One region of the Streptomyces sp. NBC_00425 genome, then DNA from elsewhere that is predicted to be linked to it. Evidence: riboswitches for the same ligand, from Rfam matches in the RefSeq annotation. Region 1 holds a riboswitch; each other region holds the start of a gene.

Region 1 (5,264 bases):
TCGAGGGCGCCGCGCGGCGGGAGCAGCGGCCAGGGCTGCTCCGGATCGGCCGGCACGTCGAGGCCGAGGACCTGCCCGGCGCGCAGGGCCACCCTCGTGTGCCCCTCCGGGGAGAGGTGGAGCCGGTCGCCGTCCCAGGCCCTGCGGTCCTGCACGGACTTCAGAGACCACAGGTCGAGCACGGGACAGCCGTACCGGTCGGCGACGGCGCGGACGTGCCCGTTGAAGGTGGCGATCTTGCCGCGCAGATGCTTGAGCACGGGAACGCCACGGGTGTCGAAGCCGGTGGTCACCATGACCGTGCCGGCTACGGCGGTCAGGGCCGAGATCGCGCGCTCGAAACGCTCGGCGACCTCGTCCGGGTCGGTGCCGGGACGGAGGATGTCGTTGCCGCCCGCGCAGAAGGAGACCAGATCCGGGGCGAGTTCCACCGCCCTGGCGAGCTGGTCCTCCATGATCTGGTCGAGCAGCTTTCCGCGGACCGCGAGGTTGGCGTAGGCGAAGTCGCCTTCGGGCCGCAGGTCCGCGAGAAGTACCGCGAACCGGTCGGCCCAGCCGACGAACGCCCCGTCGGGGCCGGGGTCGCCGACGCCTTCGGTGAAGCTGTCCCCCACCGCCACGTACGACCCGATCACTGATCTGTTGTCACTCTTCGAATCGTCTGCCACGGCAGATCATGATTCACCTTCGAATGTGACCTACGCGACCGTAGGCAGGGGTTGACGGTCGGTGAGAAAGGCCACTCCTAAAGAGTTTGCCAATCAGGGAATAAGGGACCACACGCGGAAGTCGTTGATGCGGAAGTGGCTCCAGGTGGTACGGAAGGCGAAGTGGCCGCTCATGTACGGCTCCGGGTCGGTGTGGTCGAAGACCAGCCGCCCGTTGTTCCACCAGCGCACGACCGAGCCGTCGGAGACGATCCGCACGTGGTGCGGCCGGTTCGCGACGAGCAGCGGTTCGGTGTAGTCGTACAGCAGCGGGCGCACGCCCGGCTCGCCGACGTAACGGCGCAGCCTGGTCGTGGTGTTGCCGTTGGCGCCGTAGCCGACGTAGTACGTCTTGAGGTGGTCGTACTCGGCGAGGGCGCCGCCGCGCGGGGTGGCGAAGAGATCGTCCGGGGAGCGGACGTCGACGGCGTTCCAGAAGTTGTTGAGGTCGGATACGCGGTCGTTGGGCCCGCCCGCGGAGACGGGCGTGGCGACGTACTCGAGGACGTACGGCCCGTCGAGCCGCTGCCTGAACCAGACGGTGGCGCCGGCCGGCACGTCGATCTCGAGGCTCCCGCAGGAGGCGGTGACCGTTCCGCCCTGTTCCCGCTCGACGGCCCACCGGCCGAGCCCGTGCCGGAAGTCGTCGTGGGCGAGGAGCCGAGGGCGCGGCGCGGCCCTCGCCGTCGCCGCGGGGGCGAGGGCGGTCAGGGCGGTGGAGGCGGCGAGTGCGCCGAATGCTCTGCGCGTCGTCGTCACGGGATGCGGCTCCTTCGGTCGGACCGGGGCGGCGGGCGGCCTGTCGCGAGCGGCGGAACCCGGGCCGACGCCTGGCCGGCGTCCGACCGGGTCCGGGGCCAACGCGCTGAAAGCGCTTGCCGTCTGACGGCACCACTGTGTCCGCCGCGGCTTCTCCTGTCGACGGTGCGACCGGACACGCCACAGGACCGCAATGAAGCGATCATGAATCACCGGGGTCCGCCCCGCACGCGAACCGGACACCCCGAGGGCCGGGCGGCGCACACCAACCGGACACGCCGAAGGCCGGGCCCCGGATCTGACGATCGGGGTCCGGCCTTCGGCTTGAGTGCCGGGCGGGTCCTCGGCGGAGGTCAGCCGACCGAGACGCCGTGGGAGCGGAGGTAGGCGAGCGGGTCGACGTCCGAGCCGTAGTCCGGCGTGGTGCGGATCTCGAAGTGCAGGTGCGGTCCGGTCACGTTGCCCGTGGCGCCGGAGAGCCCGACCTGCTGGCCCGCGCCGACGGTCTGGCCGGCCGAGACGGAGAGCTGGGACAGGTGGGCGTACTGGGCGTAGTAGCCGTCGTTCAGCTTGATGACGACCTGGTTGCCGTAGGCGCCGCCCCAGCCCGCGGAGACGACGGTGCCGGCGGCGACGGCCTTGAGCGGGGTGCCGGTCGGGACGACGAAGTCGACGCCGGTGTGGTAGCCGCTGGACCACATGCTGCCCGACTGGTGGTACGGCGTGCCGACGGTGGCGCCGGACACGGGCAGGGTGAAGCCGCCCGCGTTGCTCTCGGCGGCCTGGGTGACCGTCTTCGCGGAGGCCACGGAGGACGACGACTTCGACGCCCCCGAGGACTTCGAGGACTTCGAGGACTTCGGCGAAGAGTCCGCCGACGACGAGGAAGCGGTCGAACCGGACGACCTGGAGGCGCCGGCCGCCGCCCTCTTGCCGATCGACAGCTCGAGGCCGGGGTGGATCAGCGAGGGGTCGGCGCCGACGGCCTCGCGGTTGTCCTGGTACAGCTTCTTCCAGCCGCCGCTGACGTGCTGTTCGGTCGCGATCTTCGAGAGGTAGTCGCCGGACCGCACGGTGTAGGTCCGGGTGGCGGCGGTCTTCCGGGTCACCGGAGCGGCCTGCACGGCCTTCTGGGAAACCGTCTGCGCGACGGCCTGGGAAACGGCCTGGGGGGCCGACTCCCCCGTGGCCGCGTGGGCGCCGGAGGCGGCCATGAGCGGAAGCGCGAGCGCGGCCCCGCCGGTTCCGGCGGCGGCTATGGAACGGGTGAAACGCTGGGCCTTGGGACGGCGGTGCTTACCCTTCGCGGGCATGACGAATTCCTCTCCGGCGCCTGCGAGGTGAGCTGTCGGGTGCGGACTGGAGATGTCCGGCCACGTCGGGACGCGGCTTTACCCCGAGCCTGTTCCGGGACCGGAACAGGCGGTCGTGCCTGTGGGTCCCCCGCTCCTGCCGTGCACGGGTGAGTGTGCGGATTCCGGGCGGCGGCAGGATTAGGCGTCCGTCCGGATTGGTGTGGAACGTAAGCGACCAGGACGCACAGGGACAAGCAGAGGTTGCACTGACATGGCATTTCTCTTGATCCGCCGCGAGAATTACCGGTCACGCTCCGTGAATCAAATCGACCCTATCGGGTCAAGCACTCCGGAAAACCACACGAATTACGTGAACATGACGGGCGACGTACGGTCACGGATATGACGCTGCTCACGTGACGCTTCTCCAGCTTTCTTCATGACAGGGCGAGTTGGAACTAAGAATCCAATTCGGACAGAAACCTCAGATGCGACGCAGCCGGATAACCGACGCATCAAGGTCGCCCCGCAGTCCGGTGCGCAACCCGTGGTGCAGGAGCACGGCGCCTCGGTGGATTTCACCTGTTTCACGGCATTCGTACGACGCCGCCGGGTCGAGTCCGCGCAGCCGCAGCGCCGGAACGGGCTCGCCGAACCGCTGGGCCTGGAGCCAGGCGAGGACCACGGTCTCGTCCCCGAGCACGTACTGGACGGCGCTCAGGCCGCCCGCCGGGGGACGCAGCCGGTACAGGTCGCCCTGCTGCACGACATGCCGGACGTCCTTGTAGAGGTCCACCCACCGCCGCGCCTCGGCGAGCTCCTCCTCGCTCCACTCGGCGAGGTCACCGCCGACGCCGAGCACCCCGGCCATGGCGCTGACGAACCGGAAGCGCAGCGAGCTGACCCGCCCGTTGAGCTGCGTGTTGGGGCTGTCGGTGACCCACGCGGCCATGACCCGGGCGGGGTGGATCTGGCTGAAGCCGTGCTGGATGTCGAGCCGGTCCAGCGGGTCGGTGTTGTCGGACGTCCACACCTGGTCGGTGCGGCTCATGATCCCGAGGTCGATGCGCCCGCCGCCGCCCGAGCAGGACTCGAAGGCGACGCCCGGGTGGGCCGCCCGCAGCCGGTCCAGCAGGTTGTACAGGGCCCGTACGTGGTCGACCCACAGACGTTGCGGATAGGGGTCGTCGGGCCAGCCGGCGTCGGTGAAGCAGCGGTTGAAGTCCCACTTGACGTAGTCGATCGGCGCGCTGGAGAGGAGCCCGTCGAGCTGTTCCCAGAGGTACTCCTGGACGTCCTCGCGCGCGAGGTTCAGCATGAGCTGGTTGCGGAACTCCGTCCGCTTTCGTCCGGATTGGAACTGCACCCAGTCCGGGTGCGCCCGGTAGAGGTCGCTGTCCGGGTTGACCATCTCGGGCTCGACCCAGATGCCGAACTGCATGCCGAGGCCCCGCACGTGGTCGGCGAGGGGCTTCAGCCCGTTCGGGAAGCGGTCCGGGTTGGGCTGCCAGTCGCCGAGCCCGGCGTGGTCGCCGGTGCGGGCCCCGAACCAGCCGTCGTCCACCACGAAGAGCTCGACGCCGATCGCCGCGGCGCGCCGGGCGAGGGTCGCCTGCTGCTCCTCGGAGATGTCGAAGTAGGTCGCCTCCCAGGAGTTGAACAGCACCGGCCGGTCCTGATCGGCGTCCGGGACGACATGGGCCCGCTGATAGGCGTGCCAGGCGCGGCTCGCCCCGCCGAAGCCGGCGTCGCTCCACAGGCCGGCGAAGACCGGCGTGGTGAAGGACTCGCCGGCCGCGAGGCGCAGCAGACCCGAGTCGTCGTACCCGGCTCCGCCGGTGATCTGCACGCGCGCGTCGGGGAGCTGGGCGACGGCGATCCGCCAGGAGCCCGACCAGCCGAGGGCGCAGCCGTAGACCTCGCCGCGCTCCTCGGTGGCGTCGGTGTCCAGGGCGACCCAGGGCAGGTGCTGGTGCCCGGTGTGTCCGCGGCGGCTGCCGATGACCGTCTCGCCGTGGCCGAGCGGGGTGCGCGCGAGCCGCGACTCGGCGGCCCAGCGGCCGTGCAGCTGCGACAGCCGCCAGTCGTCCCGCTCGGGCAGGGTCCAGGTGGCCGAGTCCGCGCGGAGCAGTTCCAGCGGCTCCTCGCCCTCGTTGCGCAGGGTCGTCCAGCGCTCGACGACATCGCCGCGCATCCGGTAGTGCAGGGTGACGGCGAGCCCGGCGTCCCGGAAGCGCAGCCGCAGTTCGTCGCCGTCCCGCTCGTGCGTCTCGAAGGTCCACTCGGTGCCGCGCCGTTCGCCGGTGCGCACCGACAGGGCGGGCCGGACGAAGCGGGGGCCGCCCTCGACCGGATACTCCTCGCGGCCGTCGAGCGGGGACTCGAAGGACGCGCCGCGCTCCGACCAGGGAAGCGCGGCCAGGGCCTCGGCGTCGGCGAGCGAGATGCGCGGGCCCCAGTGCAGGTGCACCAGCTCGTCGGCCTCGGTGAGGTGGAGGGCATA
Region 2 (5,264 bases), 3.2 Mb from region 1:
ATCGGCTTCGGCGTCGCCGCGCTCTCCGGGGAGCGTCAGCACACGCGGCGCGTGCTGCTTCCGCTGTCCGGGCTGCTCCTCGCGATGGGCATGCACGCCCTGTGGAACGGCTCCTCGTCCTTCGGCGAGCTCGGGTTCTTCGCGGTGTACGCGGCGATCATGGTGCCCGCGTTCGGACTGCTGACCTGGCTGGTGGTGTGGACGCGCCAGCGCGAGCTGCGCACGGTGCGCGAGGAGCTGCCCGCCTACGCCGCCGCCGGCTGGATCACCCCGGCCGAGCCGTTCGCACTCGGCTCGATGCGGGCCCGGCGGCAGGCCCGGGTGTACGCCGGGCGTCACCTCGGCAGGCCTGCGGCGCGTGCCGTGGCCCAGTACGAGGCGTACGCGACATCCCTCGCGTTCCTGCGTCACCGCGGCCGGCAGGGGCGGGCCGGCGCCGATTTCCTGGTCCGCGAACGGGAGTTGCTGAACGAGCTGTGGCGGCGCAAGGACGTCGCCCGCCCCGCTCTGGACCACGCGGCCCGCATGACGGCCCCTCCGGTACGGATGCCCCCGCCGCCCTGGCCGGCGTACGGGGCCTACGGGTACGGCCAGGGCCAGGGCCCGGGGTACGGCCCCCCGGGCCAGCCGTACGGCCCGGCCCAGGGATACGGGCAGAGGCCGCCGTACGGCCAGAGCCCCGCCTACGGGTCAGGACCGGTGTACGGCCAGAGCCCGACGTACGGCGGCCGGCCGCACTCCCCCGGAAACGACCACAGGAACGGCCACACGCCCGGGTACGGGTACGGGTACGGATACGAGCCCGGATACGGGCACGGCTACGGGTATCCACCGGGCCCCCACCCCACGGCCGACCCCCACCAGTAGAGCCGCCCGCGTCACGCACCCGCGGCCGCCCACGTCACGCGGGTCGGCAACCCGGGCGCGTCGAATCGGTCAGGAGTCAGGACGACAGGCCGGGCGCACCGAATCGGTCAGGAGTCAGGACGACAGGCCGGGCGCGCCGATCAGTTCATGCCGACGCCTGGGTCAGGCGGGTGACCTCCGCCTCCGTCAGTTCCAGGTCCGCCACCGCCAGCAGCGCCGGGAGCTGCTCGACCGTGCGGGCGGAGGCGATGGGCGCGGCCACCGTCGGCTGCGCGGCGAGCCATGCCAGGGCGACCGTGGCCACCTGGGCGTCGTGGGCGCCGGCGATCTCGTCCAGCGCGGCGAGGACGCTGCGGCCCCGAGCGGTGTCGAGGTGCTTGGCGGCGCTGCCGGCGCGGGCGCTCTCGACCGTGGCGCCGGGCCGGTACTTGCCGGTGAGGAAGCCGGAGGCCAGCGCGAAGTACGGGACGGCGGCGAGGCCGAAGCGGGCGGCGAGATCCTGGAGGCCGCCCTCGTAGGTGTCGCGCGAGACGAGGTTGTAGTGGGGCTGGAGGGCGACGTACCGGGCGAGTCCCTCGCGGTCGGAGAACTCCAGGGACTCCCGGAGGCGTTCGGGCGAGATGTTGGAGGCGGCGATGTGCCGCACCTTGCCCGCCTTCACCAGCTCGTCGAGCGCGCCGACGATCTCCTCGACGGGCACCTCGGTCTTGTCGAAGTGCGTGTAGTAGAGGTCGATGTGGTCGGTGCCGAGGCGGCGCAGGGAGGCGTCGGCGGCGGCCTTGATGTTGTCGGCGGACAGGCCGGGGAAGTCGGGGTGCTGGCTGACCTTGGTGGCGATCACGACGTCGTCGCGGTTGCCGCGGGCCTTCAGCCACTTGCCGATCACGGTCTCTGACTCACCGCCGCTGTTGCCCTCGACCCATGCGGAGTAGGAGTCGGCGGTGTCGACGAAGTTGCCGCCCGCGGCCGTGTAGGCGTCGAGGACGGCGAAGGAGGCCGCCTCGTCCGCGGTCCAGCCGAAGACGTTGCCGCCGAGGGCGAGCGGGAAGACCTTGAGGTCGGAGGAGCCGATGGTGTTCAGGGAAGTCATGCTTCGTCTCAACGGACGCGGCGGGCGCCCCATTCCTCGCGTGGCACGAAGAACAGATGAACAAGCGGCAGCCCTGACGTCGGGGGTGGCCGTCAGGGCTGCCGTTGCTCGATGGTCCTCAGAGCTCCTCGAGAGACGACTCAGGCGTCCTCGAGGGACGGCTCAGGGGTTGAGGCCCTTGCTGCGCAGCCAGGCCGCCGGGTCGATGCCTTCGGCGTTGCCGTTCGCGTGGACCTCGAGGTGCAGGTGCGCCCCGGTGACGTTCCCGGTGGCGCCGACGCGGCCGATCACGTCACCGGTGGCGACCTTCTGGCCGACGCTGACGCTGATCGACGACTGGTGGCAGAACCAGAGTTCGGTGCCGTCGTCCAGGGTCATGATGGTGCGGTAGCCGTAGGCGCCGGCCCAGCCGGCCTCGGTGATGGTGCCGCTGTGGACGGCCTTGATGAGGGTGCCGGTGGGCGCGGCGAAGTCGAGTCCGGTGTGGTAGCCGGAGGACCACAGAGAGCCGGCCTGGCCGAACGTCGAGGTGATGGTGTACGAGGAGGTCGGCAGCGTGTACTGCTTGGCCAGCTCGGCCAGGCGCGCGGCCTCGACCTTGGCGGCGGCCTCCTCGGCGGCCTTCTTCTTCGCGGCGGCGGCCTTGGCCTCCGCCTCCTTCTCGGCCTTGACGACGGCGTCGGCCTTCGCCTTGGCGGCCGCCGCGGCGGCCTTGACCTCGACCTGGGTCTTCTGCGACTCGGCCTGGGCCATGATCCGGCTGCGCAGGGCCTCGCCGGCGTCGGCGACGCTCTGATCGACGCCGGCGCCGGCATCGGTGTCGACGGCGGTCTCGGAGCCGAAGCTCGCCAGGGCGGGCGCGGCTTCCGGGGCGGGCGTGTCGTCGGAGATCAGCGAGCCCACGCCCGGCAGGTCCGGCATGGAGATGGAGACCGGGGCCTTGCCGGTGTTGGCGCTGGCCATCCCGCCCGCGCTCACGGCGGCTATGACGCCGACACCGAGGACGGTGGAGCTGCGGGCGAATCCGCCGCCGCGCTGCTTGGCGACGCGGTGCTTGCCGCGCACCGGGCGAATGGACTCCGCGGTGGGGTTCCATTCCTCCCAGGGGCCCTCGCCGGTGCGGTAGCCGCCATAGCCGAAGGTCTCGGTGGAGGGCTGGGCCGGCGCGTACGGGGCCTCGGGGGCAGGCGGGTTGGACGCCACGCGGGCGCACTCCTTTCCTTCCGTCGCCTACCGGGTTAGCTGACGGGTTCGGAGTCGGAAGGTCTCCTACGCGCGTATACCGGCCGTGGACTCTGCGAGTTCACGGAGGCTTCCGCGTGATTCACCCCAAGGTGGTGGTTCCCCGGTTCCCTTGCGGGATTCGGCGCGTGCGCACGGAGACGACTCTGGTGTCGGCTGGGACGGCCGCGCTGCGTTATCGAACGTTAATAGACCCGGGGGTGCGTTTCCAAGCCGTTCTGCTTGATCAACAACATTTCTGGCCTGGACTTTCTGGCCAGCAGCGGTGAAAAACGGGCGAGTTGACCCTCGTCCAGGACACCACACCCGTCACACGCGTAGACACGGCGGCTCGGACCCGGCGCACAGGGCGGCCGAACGGTCACGAAGGGTCACGAAGAGCGGGGACGCGCCACGAGGGCGAACGCACCGAGGGCCGGAACCCTTTCGGATTCCGGCCCTCGGCCTTCAGTAGCGGGGACAGGATTTGAACCTGCGACCTCTGGGTTATGAGCCCAGCGAGCTACCGAGCTGCTCCACCCCGCGTCGTTGTGACTCCAGTGTACGTCATCCGGGGGACGCCCAGCACCAGGCTTTGTCGCGCCCCCGCCGCGCCCCCGGCCCGGGCCCCGGCTGCGGCCTCACACCAGGTGTCGGTTCGGGGCCTTCGCCCGCTCCTCGCACTCCGGCAGCACGAGGACGTCGACGCCCGCGGCCGCCAGCAGGCCGGTCCCGTCCGCCGCCGTCACGAAGGTGTCCGGCTCGCGCCACGCCGTGACCACCCGGCGCACGCCGGCGTCCAGGATGAGGCGGGCGCACGGGGCGGGGCGGGAGGAGCGGCGGGCGCAGGGCTCGAGGCTGCTGTAGACGGTGGCGGCGAGGAGCCGGGGGTCGGCGGGGTCGAGCTTCGCGAGCGCCGCCTCCTCGGCGTGCACGACCGGGTCGCCGGCCTCGCGGGAGTGCCCGCGCGCCAGCTCCGTCCCGTCGGCGGCCACGATCACCGCGCCGACGCTGAACGCCGTGTCCGAGGGCGGGCACTGGGCGGCCAGCTCGCAGGCGAGGGCCAGCCAGTGCCGGTCGGCCGCGGCGGCGAGCGGTCCGGCGCCGGGGGCGGTGGGCTCGTAGCGGTGCAGGACGACGTCCTCGATGCGCCGTGTCTCCACCAGCCGCAGCCGGCCGCCCTGGTAGGCGCCCGGTCCGAAGAGGCGGGGCGCGTCCGGGTCGCCCACGAACAGCGGGGCGAGGACGAGCTGGAGTTCGTCGGCGAGCCCCTGCTGGAGCAGCTGAGTGTGGACGGTTCCGCCGCCCTCGACCATGAGGCGCCGGACGCCGAGCTCGTCGTGCAGGTGCGCGAGGAGGAGGCGCCAGTCGAGTTCGGGGCCGAGCGGGACGACGTCCGCGGCGATGCCGAGCGCTCGGGCCCGTTCGGCGCCCTTCTCGGTCGTGTACACGACCTTCTCGCCGCCCGTGTGCCAGAAGTTCGCCGCCGGGTCGAGGTCGCCCGAGCCGCTGACGGTGACCTTGAGCGGGTAGGCCGGCCGGCCTGCGGCGACCCGGGCGGCGCGGCGCTCGGGAGAGTTCACCAGGAGCCGGGGATTGTCGGCGCGGATGGTGCCGGCGCCGACGAGGATGGCGTCCACGGAGGCCCGCACCGCGTCGACCCGGTCGAAGTCCGCGGGGCTGGAGAGCAGCAGGCGTTCGGGCGTGGTGTCGTCCAGGAAGCCGTCGAGGGAGACGGCGGCGGACAGCAGGACGTACGGGTACGGCATCGACGTGCTCCCGGACTGGGTCTTCCGACGGGGATCTTGGTTCAAGTTTGAAACAAAACTACACTGGGGTCATGACGACCCGCTGGCTCACCCCCGAGGAGCAGCGCGCCTGGCGCGCGTACATGGCCGGCTACCTCCTCCTCGAGGACGCCATCGACCGGCACCTCCAGCAGGAGGCCGGCATGCCCCACCTGTACTACTCCATCCTCGCCAACCTGTCCGAGAGTCCGGAGCGGCGGCTGCGGATGACCGATCTCGCCGAGCGCCTGAAGATCACCCGCAGTCGGCTGACCTACGCGGTGACCCGCCTCGAGAAG
Region 3 (5,264 bases), 2.3 Mb from region 1:
TTCTCTGATCATGGCCGCACCTACCGCATATGCCGCGCGCACCGCGTACTCCCTGATCGCCACAGACCTGGACGGAACGCTGCTTCGCGGCGACGACACCTTCTCCGACCGGTCGCTCGACGCGCTCGCGCGGGTGGCCGCCGCCGGCGCACGCCACCTGGTGGTGACGGGACGGCCCGCGCCCCGCGTGCGGCCGCTGCTCGAGCGCCTGCACAGCAGGGGGCTCGCGGTGTGCGGACAGGGCGCGCAGCTGTACGACGCCGGCGCGGACCGGCTGCTGTGGTCGGTGACCCTGGACCGGGAGCTGGCGGAGACCGCGCTCGGCAAGATCGAAGCGGAGGTCGGGCAGCTGTACGCGGCGGTCGACCAGGACGGCGTCGACGGGCTGACGCTCATCGAGCCGGGTTACCGGATGCCCCACCCGACGCTGCCGGCGCTGCGGGTCGGCCGTCGCGACGACCTGTGGTGCGAGCCGATCAGCAAGGTGCTGCTGCGCCATCCCGCCCTGTCCGACGACGAGTTGGCGGCGACGGCCCGCTCGGTGGTGGGTTCGCTCGCCACGGTCACCATGTCGGGTCCTGGCACGGTGGAGCTGCAGCCCTGCGGGATCACCAAGGCGACGGGTCTGGCACTGGCCGCGGAACACCTCGGACTGCGGCCCGAGGACACCGTCGCCTTCGGGGACATGCCCAACGACATCCCGATGTTCGACTGGGCGGCGCGCGGCGTCGCGATGGCCAACGCCCACCCCGAACTCAAGGCGGTGGCCGACGAGGTGACGACGTCGAACGAGGACGACGGCGTCGCCGTCGTCCTCGAAAGACTGTTTCCGTGAGCCCGGTCGGCCGGTCGACCGACCGACCGGCTGCCAGCCAGCCAGCCAGCCAGCTAACCAGCCGACCGGCCGACCGCCGGGCTGCTGTCGGCTCGGGCGCGGCCCGGACCCGTCAGTAGGCGCCGAAGACGTTGTCGATCGAGCCGTAGCGCGCGGCCGCGTAGTTGCAGGCGGCGGTGATGTTCGCGACCGGGTCGTAGGAGTTCCAGGAGGTGCCCTCGACGTGGTAGGCGCGGAAGGTCGGGTCGATGACCTGCAACAGGCCCTTGGACGGGATGCCCGCGGCGGCGTTGGAGTCCCACAGGTTGATGGCGTAGGGGTTGCCCGAGGACTCGCGGATGACGTTGCGGTAGATGCCGTTGTACGTCCCCGGGATGCCGTGCTGCGACATGACCTGGAGGGAGGCACGGATCCAGCCGTCGAGGTTGTCGGAGTAGCCGAGGCTGCTCGCGGTGGCGACGGTCGGGGTGGTGGCCGCGGAGGCGGTGGTCGCGCCGATGAGCGGGAGCGCCAGTACGGCGACTCCGGTGCCGGCGATGGCGAGCTTGCGGGCGAGACGGGACGTGCGGGTGGAACGCTGAGCGGCAGCGGACATGACGAGTTTTCCTCTCCGTCGCCTGCGAGGTGAGCTGTCGGGTTCGGGCGGGAGCTGCCCGGTCGCGTCCTGACGGCCGCGACTTCACCCCAAGCCGTAACGGATTGCCCCAAAAGATCTGAATGTCCAGAACGTCAGGGCAATGTGCTGCGGCGACCTACCTGGTTCCCCCGCTCCTGCCATGCGTTTCTCGGTGGGTGTTACGGGCGGCGGCAGGATTAGGCGTCCGCCCGACAGGCCGGGAACGTATGCGAGAGCACATGTCCGGAACAAGTGCCGGATTCACAGATGACCCCTATTGACCTTGGTCTGTGCCGTATGGGGTACTTGATCCTTTGTGGGTGCAAACCATCAACTCGCTTGGCGCGTGCGGGGAATCGAGGGGCGGTCGGCACCGGTCGTCACAGGGGGGCCAGTGAGTCATGTCACGCCGGATCACAAGAGCGGCGAATCGGGCATTAGCCTCAACTCGCTTGATATGGCGCAGGGGAGAGGCGGGAGGCCCCGGTCGCACTTCCGGTCGCACTCTCTGTCGCGCCCCGGTCGTTCTTCTGGTCGCGTGCCCCGTCGTGTCGGGATCGTCTTCCGTGCGGCATGTCCATGTCGTCGCGACGGGGGGCCGGGTCGGGGCGGGGGCAGAGTCGGTCCCGGGGTGGGGTGGGGTGGGGTGGGGTCGCCGCGGGTCCGGGGCGGACCTCGGCCGGATGTCGGCCTCGGTGTGGAACATGATTCGGTACTTCGAGGCAACCCGATGAATATCTCTTCGTATGGGCTGATCAGAAACATCACGGACGTGATCGGATACGGTCTGGCCCGATGCGTGCACCTCGCGGGCGAGTGCATTCGCCCCCGGGGAACGTGGGGGCTATCGGTGATCGAAACGTGACCGGATACGCTGACTCGAGTGATGGCAGCGACCTATCGACAAACCGCGTAATCGCCAGTAGACACCAGCAGACAGGAGACCCCTCGTGACCGTCGTCGGGCCGTTCGGGCTGAGCGTGCGGGACCAGGCTCTGGAAGCCGATGTCCAGGCCGGATTGGCGGCTGTCGAGGAAGGCTTGCTCGAGGCCACCAAGAGTGAGGTTCCGTTCATCACGGAGGCCGCCCAGCACCTGGTGCGTGCGGGCGGGAAGCGGTTCCGTCCGCTGCTCGTGATGCTCGCGGCGCAGTTCGGGGACAGGCATGCGCCGGGCATCGTGCCGTCGGCCGTGGTGGTGGAGCTGACGCACCTGGCCACGCTGTACCACGACGACGTGATGGACGAGGCGACCGTGCGGCGCGGGGTCCCCAGCGCGAACGCCCGCTGGGGCAACTCGGTGGCCGTCCTCACCGGTGACTTCCTCTTCGCGCGCGCCTCGCACATCCTGGCCGATCTCGGTCCGGAGGCGGTGCGGGTGCAGGCGGAGGCGTTCGAGCGGCTGGTCACCGGCCAGATCCTGGAGACGGCGGGGCCCACGGACGGGCGGGACCCGGTCGAGCACTACCTCGACGTGCTCGGCGGCAAGACCGGTTCGCTGGTCGCGGTGGCCTGCCGGTTCGGCGCCATGATGTCGGGCGCCGACGAGACGGTCGTCGACGTGCTGACGCAGTACGGCGAGCGGCTCGGCGTCGCCTTCCAGCTGGCGGACGACGTGCTGGACATCGCGTCCGACTCGCACGAGTCCGGAAAGACGCCCGGCACCGATCTCCGCGAGGGCGTGCCCACCCTGCCCGTGCTGCGGCTGCGGGAACGGGCCGCGCGTCTGTCCCTGCCCGAGGACATCGCGCTGTGCGAGCTGCTCGACTCCGACCTGAGCGACGACGCCCGGCTCGCCGAGGCCATCGAGGCGCTCCGGGCCCACCCGGCGCTGGAGCAGGCCCGACGGGACACCGTGCGATACGCGAACGACGCGCGGGCCGCGCTGGCGCCGCTGCGTGAGTGCGACGCGAAGGCGGCGCTGATGGAGCTCTGCGACGCGGTCGTCCACCGGGCGGGCTGAACCCTCCCCACGAGTACCCCCCCTGACGCCCCCTGATCGCCGAGCCGCCGAGCCGTTCGGCTGCCGAGCCGCCGAGCCGTTCGGCTGCCGAGCCGCCGCACGCCTGGGCTGCCGACCCTCGTGGCCGTTCGGCGTCCGAGCCCGAGACCCCGCGAGCTCCCGAGCCCCCAGCCACTGAGCTCCCGAGCCCCCAGCGCCTGAGCTCCCGGGCCGTCTGGCCGGCGAGCCGTTGCCGTGGGCTGTCTGCCGCCGCTGCGAGCCGTCTGGCCGGCGGGTCCTGCCGTCAGCCGTTCCGTCCGCACCCGCGTCGAGCCGTCGCTACCCCTACGGGTCATCAGCCGTCCCGGCACTCCCGTGTCATACCGCAGGTGTACGCGGAGTTGAGCCCTCGGGTTGACGCTTCCGAGGAGTCGATTTGGTCAGATGGGAACCACGGAAAACACCACTCCTCACCGATTCGGGTGAGAATGGCGGCTCGGGGTGGGACGTTCAGCGTGATGACCAGCCGCCGCCGACGACGGAGGTAAGGGACACATGGCACCGAAGGCATCCGACGACACCATGACCGGCGGGGACGCCACCGGCGGGGAGGCCGACGACCTGCGCGTCGGACGGCGCAAGGCCGTGCGGTACGTCGTTCCGGTCACCGTGATCGGTGTCGCGGCCGCGACGATCGGACTGGTCCCGGCGCTCGCCGACTCCGGCGACCCCGACCTGCCGAAGATCACGGCACAGCAGCTCCTCGACAAGATCGCCGCTTCGGACGTGCAGCAGCTGTCCGGAACGGTGAAGATCACCACGGATCTCGGGCTGCCCGACCTCGGCGGCCTGGAGAGCGGCCTCCTCTCGGGGGCGGCCAAGGGCGGCGACGGCTCGGCCGCCGATCCGTCCGCCAAGCTCACCGAACTCGCCTCCGGCACGCACACGTTGCGCGTCGCCGCCGACGGCCCGGACCGGCAGAAGCTCTCGCTGCTGGAGAACGCCGCCGAATACAGCGTCATCCACAACGGCAAGAACGTGTGGGGTTACGACAGCGGGTCCAACGAGGTCTACCACTCCACGGTCGAGGAGAGCGCGGGGAAGAAGGCGGGGTCCCCCGTTCCCGCGACGCCCAAGGACCTCACCGAGGACGCCCTGAAGGCGGTCGACGACACGACGTCCGTGACCGTCGACGGCACGGTCCAGGTCGCCGGCCGCGACGCCTACAAGCTGCTCGTGAAGCCGAAGCAGTCCGGGTCCACGGTGGGTGCGATCAGCGTGGCGGTGGACGCGAAGACGGGCCTGCCGCTGAAGTTCACGCTGACCCCGGCGAGCGGCGGCGCCGCCGTCGTGGACGCCGGCTTCACCCAGGTCACCTTCGCCAAGCCCGCCGCCTCCACCTTCGACTTCACCGCCCCCAAGGGCGCGAAGGTCACCGAGGGCGACGAGGGAGGCAAGGGCGACGAGGCCGGCAAGGGCGACGAGGGAGGCAGGCCGACCCCCGGGCACGGCGGCTCCGACGACTTCGCCGAGGCCTTCGGCGGTCACGGCGGTCAGGGTGGTCCCGAGGGCCTCAACATCATCGGCGAGGGCTGGAGCTCGGTCGCCGTCTTCGACACCGGCGGTGAGGGTGCGCCCTCGGGCGCCGAGGCCGGCGGCGACCTCGGCGGGTTCCTCGGCTCCTTCGGCGACAAGGTGAGCGGCAAGTTCGGCTCCGGGACCGTCTTCTCCACCCGTCTGATCAACGCCCTGATGACGGACGACGGCAAGGTCTACGTCGGTGCGGTCACCAAGGACGCCCTGGTGAAGGCCGCCGACGCGGGGAAGTGAGCGGCATCGCGGCGATGGCGACGACGGTCGGCCTGCTGATCAC
Region 4 (5,264 bases), 990 kb from region 1:
CGGCCTGCTGCGGCTCGCCGGGGCGCCCTCACTGGGCTGGCTGGACGTGAAGACGTCCGGCGACGTCGAGGTGCCCGTCATCGAGGAGGCCATCGACGAGGAGCTCGCCCGGTTCGCCGAGGAGGGCCCCACGGCCGAGGAAATGGAGCGCGCCCAGGCCCAGTTGGAGCGCGAATGGCTCGACCGCCTCGGCACCGTCGCCGGCCGCGCCGACGAACTGTGCCGGTTCGCCGTCCTGTTCGGCGACCCGCAGCTCGCCCTGACCGCGGTCCAGCGTGTGCTGGACGTGACGGCCGAGGAGGTGCGGGAGATCGCCCAGGCCCGTCTGCGTCCCGACAACCGCGCGGTGCTCGTCTACGAGCCCACCGCCCCCGAAGCCCCCGCCGACCAGGACGAGAACGAGGAGGCGGCCCGGTGACCGAGCTCGCCACGATGGACTTCCACCCCCAGCCCCTGGCGGGCGAGGCCAAGCCGTGGGCGTTCCCGGCGCCCGAGCGCACCGCCCTGGCCAACGGGCTGACGGTGCTGCACTGTCACCGCCCCGGCCAGCAGGTCGTCGCCGTCGAGATCCTGCTCGACGCCCCGCTGGACGCCGAACCGGCCGGTCTCGACGGCCTCGCCACGATCATGGCGCGCGCCTTCACCGAGGGCACCGACAAGCACTCCGCCGAGGAGTTCGCCGCCGAACTGGAGCGCTGCGGCGCCACGCTGGACGCGCACGCCGACCACCCCGGCCTCCGCATCAGCCTCGAGGTCCCGGCCTCGCGCCTGAGCAAAGGCCTCGGTCTGCTCGCCGACGCCCTCAGGGCGCCCGCGTTCGCCGACAGCGAGATCGAGCGCCTCGTGCGCAACCGTCTCGACGAGATCCCGCACGAGCTGGCCAACCCCTCGCGGCGCGCCGCCAAGGAGCTCTCCAAGGAGCTGTTCCCGGCCACCGCCCGTATGTCGCGTCCGCGGCAGGGCACCGCCGAGACGGTCGAGAAGATCGACTCCGCGGCCGTCCGCGCCTTCTACGAGAAGCACGTCCGCCCGGCGACGGCCACCGCCGTGGTCGTCGGCGACCTCACCGGCGTCGACCTGGACGCCCTGCTGGGCGACACCCTGGGCGCCTGGACGGGCTCCGCCGCCGAGCCCCGCCCCGTGCCGCCGGTGATCGCCGACGACACGGGCCGCGTCGTCATCGTGGACCGCCCGGGGGCCGTCCAGACGCAGCTGCTGATCGGCCGGATCGGCGCCGACCGGCACGACCGCGTGTGGGCCGCCCAGGTGCTCGGCACCTACTGCCTCGGCGGCACCCTCACCTCCCGCCTGGACCGCGTCCTGCGTGAGGAGAAGGGCTACACCTACGGCGTTCGCGCCTTCGGGCAGGTCCTCCGGTCCGCGCCGGACGGCTCGGGCGCCGCGATGCTCGCCATCAGCGGTTCCATCGACACCCCCAACACCGGTTCCGCCCTGGACGATCTGTGGCAGGTGCTGCGCACCCTCGCCGCCGAGGGGCTGACCGACGCCGAGCGCGACGTCGCCGTGCAGAACCTGGTCGGGGTGGCACCGCTGAAGTACGAGACAGCGGCGGCCGTCGCGGGCACGCTGGCCGACCAGGTCGAGCAGCACCTGCCCGACGACTACCAGGCGACGCTGTACCGCAGGCTCGCCGCGACCGGCACGGTGGAGGCCACCGCGGCGGCCGTGAACGCCTTCCCGGTGGACCGTCTCGTGACGGTCCTCGTGGGCGACGCCGCCCAGATCAAGGCGCCGGTCGAGGCCCTCGGCATCGGCGAGGTGAAGGTCGTGCCCGCCGAGTAGCCGTCGGCGCCGAGGCAACGGCACGCACGCGCAGGGGCCCTGGTCGACCGCGTGTCACCAGGGCTTCTGTATGTCCGAATTGGGGCGGACGTTGCCTGTCTGCCCTGTGGGATGCGCTACAAAAACCGTGATCCGTTTGAGGATTGAACCCCCCGCCGCTTAGCTTCATCCGGGCTGTCCGTCAGGCACTGCGCCGCAGCCGCGGCACCGGACAGTCATCGCCGAGTCCCCGTACGGCGCGAGCCAGGGGAGCCGGGGACCCACTTTGTGCAGTCCCTGGGGTGAATCGGACGCCCGCGTGTACGCGAGGGGGTCCGTAGGAGACCTTCCTGCTCCGAACCCGTCAGCTAACCCGGTAGGCGAGAGGGAAGGAAAGGACACCCCTGACTTCATGGCGTTCACCTGCGCCACCGGGAAGCACCGCCGGCCCAGCCGGATGCAGCGTTCCACCGCTCGCGCGGTCGGCGTGGCGGCGCTCACCACCACCGGTGTGATGGCCACCGTCGCCTCCACCCCGGCCTTCGCGGCCGAGCCCACCCCCGAGCAGACCGGTCTGATCCCCGTCGTCACGGTCGGCGAGTCCGTCGCCGAGTCGGTCGCCGACCAGGTCGACGAGCAGGTCGCCGCGCAGAAGCAGGCCGCCTTCGAGGAGGCCGCCCGCCAGGCCGCCGCGAAGAAGGCCGTGGAGGAGCGCGAGGCACGCGTGCGTGCCGCCCGTGAGGCCGAGCGCAAGCGCCTCAACACCTTCGTGTCGCCGATCACCGGCTCCTACGTCTCCACCGGCTACCAGGCCAGCAGCTCGCTGTGGTCCTCCGGCAGCCACACCGGCATCGACTTCCACGCGGCCAGCGGCACCACCGTGCACGCGGTCGGCTCCGGCACCGTGGTCGAGGCCGGCTGGGGCGGCGCCTACGGCAACCAGATCGTCGTCAAGATGCACGACGGGACCTACACGCAGTACGGCCACCTGTCGTCCATCGAGGTCTCGGTGGGCCAGACGGTCACCCCGGGCCAGCGCATCGCGCTGTCCGGCGCGACCGGCAACGTCACCGGTGCGCATCTGCACTTCGAAGCCCGCACGGGCCCCGAGTACGGCTCGGACATCGACCCGGTCGCCTACCTTCGCAATCACGGCGTCAACGTCTGACGACCGACGGCGACGGATCGTTCGGCCCCGGCCTCTCGGCCGGGGCTTTCGCCGTTTCCGGGGCCCCGCTGTCCAAAAAATATCCCTGGATTCCGGCTCCCCGTCGGAAATTCCCGCTCATTGCAATAGAGTCACGGAACACACGTCAACCGTCGACGTTTCACGGGGATTAGGCGGAGGTCCGTCATGCGAATTCCGGCGCACTCGGTGTGCACGGCCATCCGGGACGACATCGTCGCGGGTGTCTACGAACGCGGCAGCCGCCTCACCGAGGAACTCCTCGCCCGCCGCTACGGCGTCTCGCGTGTCCCCGTCCGAGAGGCGCTGCGCACACTGGAGGCCGAGGGCTTCGTCGTCACCCGGCGGCACGCGGGCGCGTGCGTGGCGGAGCCCACCGAGCAGGAGGCCGCGGACCTGCTGGAGATGCGGCTGCTGCTGGAGCCGCTCGGCGCCTCCCGGGCCGCCCAGCGGCGCACGGAGGCCCATCTGAAGGTGCTGCGCGGGCTCGTCCGGCTGGGTCAGGAGCGGGCCAGGAGGGGCAACAGCGAGGATCTGCGCTCCCTGGGGAGCTGGTTCCACGAGACGCTCGCCCAGGCCGCCGGGAGCCCCGCCCTCACGTCGATGCTCACCCAGCTCCGGCACAAGATCGCCTGGATGTACGCGGTGGAGGCGCCCGCCGACCCGGTGGAGTCCTGGGCGGAGCACGGCGCCATCGTCGACGCGGTGACGCGCGGCGACGGGGAGCGCGCGCGGGCGGTCACGGCGCTCCACACCGAGCGCGCGACGCTCGCGCACCGGCTGCGCTTTTCCGGAGGACCGGAGCGCGCCGAGCGTGTGAGGACTTCGCAACCTCCCGTAAACATGAGCGGTCTGCGGCATTAACACGGGAGCCGTATACAAAGAAGGAGTAATTCGCGGGGGATTACTTCTGCTGCCCGTGAACGGGAAATGCGAAGGGCTCGCCCGGATAATTCGGACGAGCCCTTCGCCGTGTAATGCGGCGGTGCTCAGACGGTCTCGGGGAGTTCCTCGAGGCCCTCCGCGACCAGCTTCGCCAGCCGGTCGAGCGAGGCGTCCGCGCCCTCGGCGTCGGAGGCGAGGACGATCTCCTCGCCACCCTGGGCGCCCAGGCCGAGAACGGCCAGCATGGAGGCCGCGTTGACGGGGTTGCCGTCGGCCTTGGCGATCGTCACGGGGATGCCTGCGGCCGTGGCGGCCCGGACGAAGATGGAAGCGGGGCGGGCGTGGAGGCCCTCGGCCCAGCCGACGTTGACGCGGCGCTCAGCCATGTGATGCTGCCCTTCGGTGTCTCAGGTTGTCTAGACCAGTGTTCCACACGTGAAGCGTGTGAGGGACGGTCCCTGGGTGTCCCGTCACCATGCGGCCGTCGGATCGCGGCCTCGACCCGACGTGCGTCCTCCAGACTGCCTCGCGCTGTCGCCGGAAGCGAGCCGTAGTGTGGGCCCCATGCAGAGCGCGTCGGACCGGCACGAGTACCCCGCCCACTGGGAGGCCGACGTGGTGCTGCGCGACGGCGGCACCGCGCGCGTCCGCCCCATCACCGTCGACGACGCCGAGCGCCTGGTCAGCTTCTACGAGCAGGTCTCGGACGAGTCGAAGTACTACCGCTTCTTCGCGCCCTACCCACGCCTGTCCGCGAAGGACGTCCGCCGCTTCACGCACCACGACTTCGTGGACCGGGTGGGCCTCGCGGCCACGGTCGGCGGCGAGTTCATCGCCACCGTGCGGTACGACCGCATCGGCGCCGACGGCATGGCTGCCTCCGCGCCGGCCGACGAGGCCGAGGTGGCCTTCCTCGTGCAGGACGCCCACCAGGGGCGCGGCGTCGCCTCCGCCCTCCTCGAACACATCGCGGCCGTCGCACGCGAGCGCGGCATCCGCCGCTTCGCCGCCGAGGTGCTCCCCGCCAACAACAAGATGATCAAGGTCTTCACGGACGCCGGCTACACCCAGAAGCGCAGCTTCGAGGACGGCGTCGTCCGCCTGGAGTTCGACCTCGAGCCCACCGAGCGCTCCCTCGCCGTGCAGCGCGCGCGGGAGCAGCGTGCCGAGGCGCACTCCGTACGACGGCTCCTGACACCCGGCTCGGTCGCCGTCATCGGCGTCGGCCGCACCCCGGGCGGGGTCGGCCGGAGCGTCCTCGGCAATCTCCGGGAGGCCGGGTTCACCGGCCGCCTGTACGCCGTGAACCAGGCCTTTCCCGAGGATCTGAAGGAACTGGACGGGGTGCCCGCCCACCGTTCGATCCGGGACATCGCGGAGCCCGTGGACCTCGCGGTCGTCGCCGTCCGGG

The links. Region 1 has a riboswitch for cyclic di-AMP ahead of OHS82_RS08235 (M23 family metallopeptidase). Riboswitches for the same ligand answer to the same signal wherever they lie in the genome.
Region 2: another riboswitch for cyclic di-AMP. It lies ahead of OHS82_RS22405 (M23 family metallopeptidase); the one in region 1 lies ahead of OHS82_RS08235 (M23 family metallopeptidase).
Region 3: another riboswitch for cyclic di-AMP. It lies ahead of OHS82_RS18255 (transglycosylase SLT domain-containing protein); the one in region 1 lies ahead of OHS82_RS08235 (M23 family metallopeptidase).
Region 4: another riboswitch for cyclic di-AMP. It lies ahead of OHS82_RS12510 (M23 family metallopeptidase); the one in region 1 lies ahead of OHS82_RS08235 (M23 family metallopeptidase).

The regions. Positions count from the first base shown of each region.
Region 1 covers NZ_CP107928.1:2,002,876-2,008,139, forward strand. Annotated here, with positions in the region: gene OHS82_RS08225 (SGNH/GDSL hydrolase family protein) at 1-635, opposite strand, end outside; gene OHS82_RS08230 (DUF6250 domain-containing protein) at 762-1,466, opposite strand; gene OHS82_RS08235 (M23 family metallopeptidase) at 1,820-2,779, opposite strand; cyclic di-AMP (ydaO/yuaA leader) riboswitch at 2,784-2,941, opposite strand; gene OHS82_RS08240 (alpha-galactosidase) at 3,246-5,264, opposite strand, start outside.
Region 2 covers NZ_CP107928.1:5,183,031-5,188,294, reverse strand. Annotated here, with positions in the region: gene OHS82_RS22415 (PrsW family intramembrane metalloprotease) at 1-867, shown strand, start outside; gene OHS82_RS22410 (aldo/keto reductase) at 1,013-1,957, opposite strand; gene OHS82_RS22405 (M23 family metallopeptidase) at 2,120-3,160, opposite strand; cyclic di-AMP (ydaO/yuaA leader) riboswitch at 3,170-3,336, opposite strand; tRNA gene OHS82_RS22400 (tRNA-Met) at 3,651-3,724, opposite strand; gene OHS82_RS22395 (dihydrofolate reductase family protein) at 3,820-4,947, opposite strand; gene OHS82_RS22390 (MarR family winged helix-turn-helix transcriptional regulator) at 5,019-5,264, shown strand, end outside.
Region 3 covers NZ_CP107928.1:4,274,283-4,279,546, reverse strand. Annotated here, with positions in the region: gene OHS82_RS18260 (HAD family hydrolase) at 11-835, shown strand; gene OHS82_RS18255 (transglycosylase SLT domain-containing protein) at 948-1,430, opposite strand; cyclic di-AMP (ydaO/yuaA leader) riboswitch at 1,435-1,636, opposite strand; gene OHS82_RS18250 (polyprenyl synthetase family protein) at 2,402-3,412, shown strand; gene OHS82_RS18245 (LolA family protein) at 3,947-5,221, shown strand; partial or broken gene OHS82_RS18240 (ABC transporter permease) at 5,221-5,264, shown strand, end outside.
Region 4 covers NZ_CP107928.1:2,989,097-2,994,360, reverse strand. Annotated here, with positions in the region: gene OHS82_RS12520 (M16 family metallopeptidase) at 1-418, shown strand, start outside; gene OHS82_RS12515 (M16 family metallopeptidase) at 415-1,803, shown strand; cyclic di-AMP (ydaO/yuaA leader) riboswitch at 2,013-2,180, shown strand; gene OHS82_RS12510 (M23 family metallopeptidase) at 2,195-2,950, shown strand; gene OHS82_RS12505 (GntR family transcriptional regulator) at 3,137-3,832, shown strand; gene OHS82_RS12500 (HPr family phosphocarrier protein) at 3,958-4,239, opposite strand; gene OHS82_RS12495 (bifunctional acetate--CoA ligase family protein/GNAT family N-acetyltransferase) at 4,418-5,264, shown strand, end outside.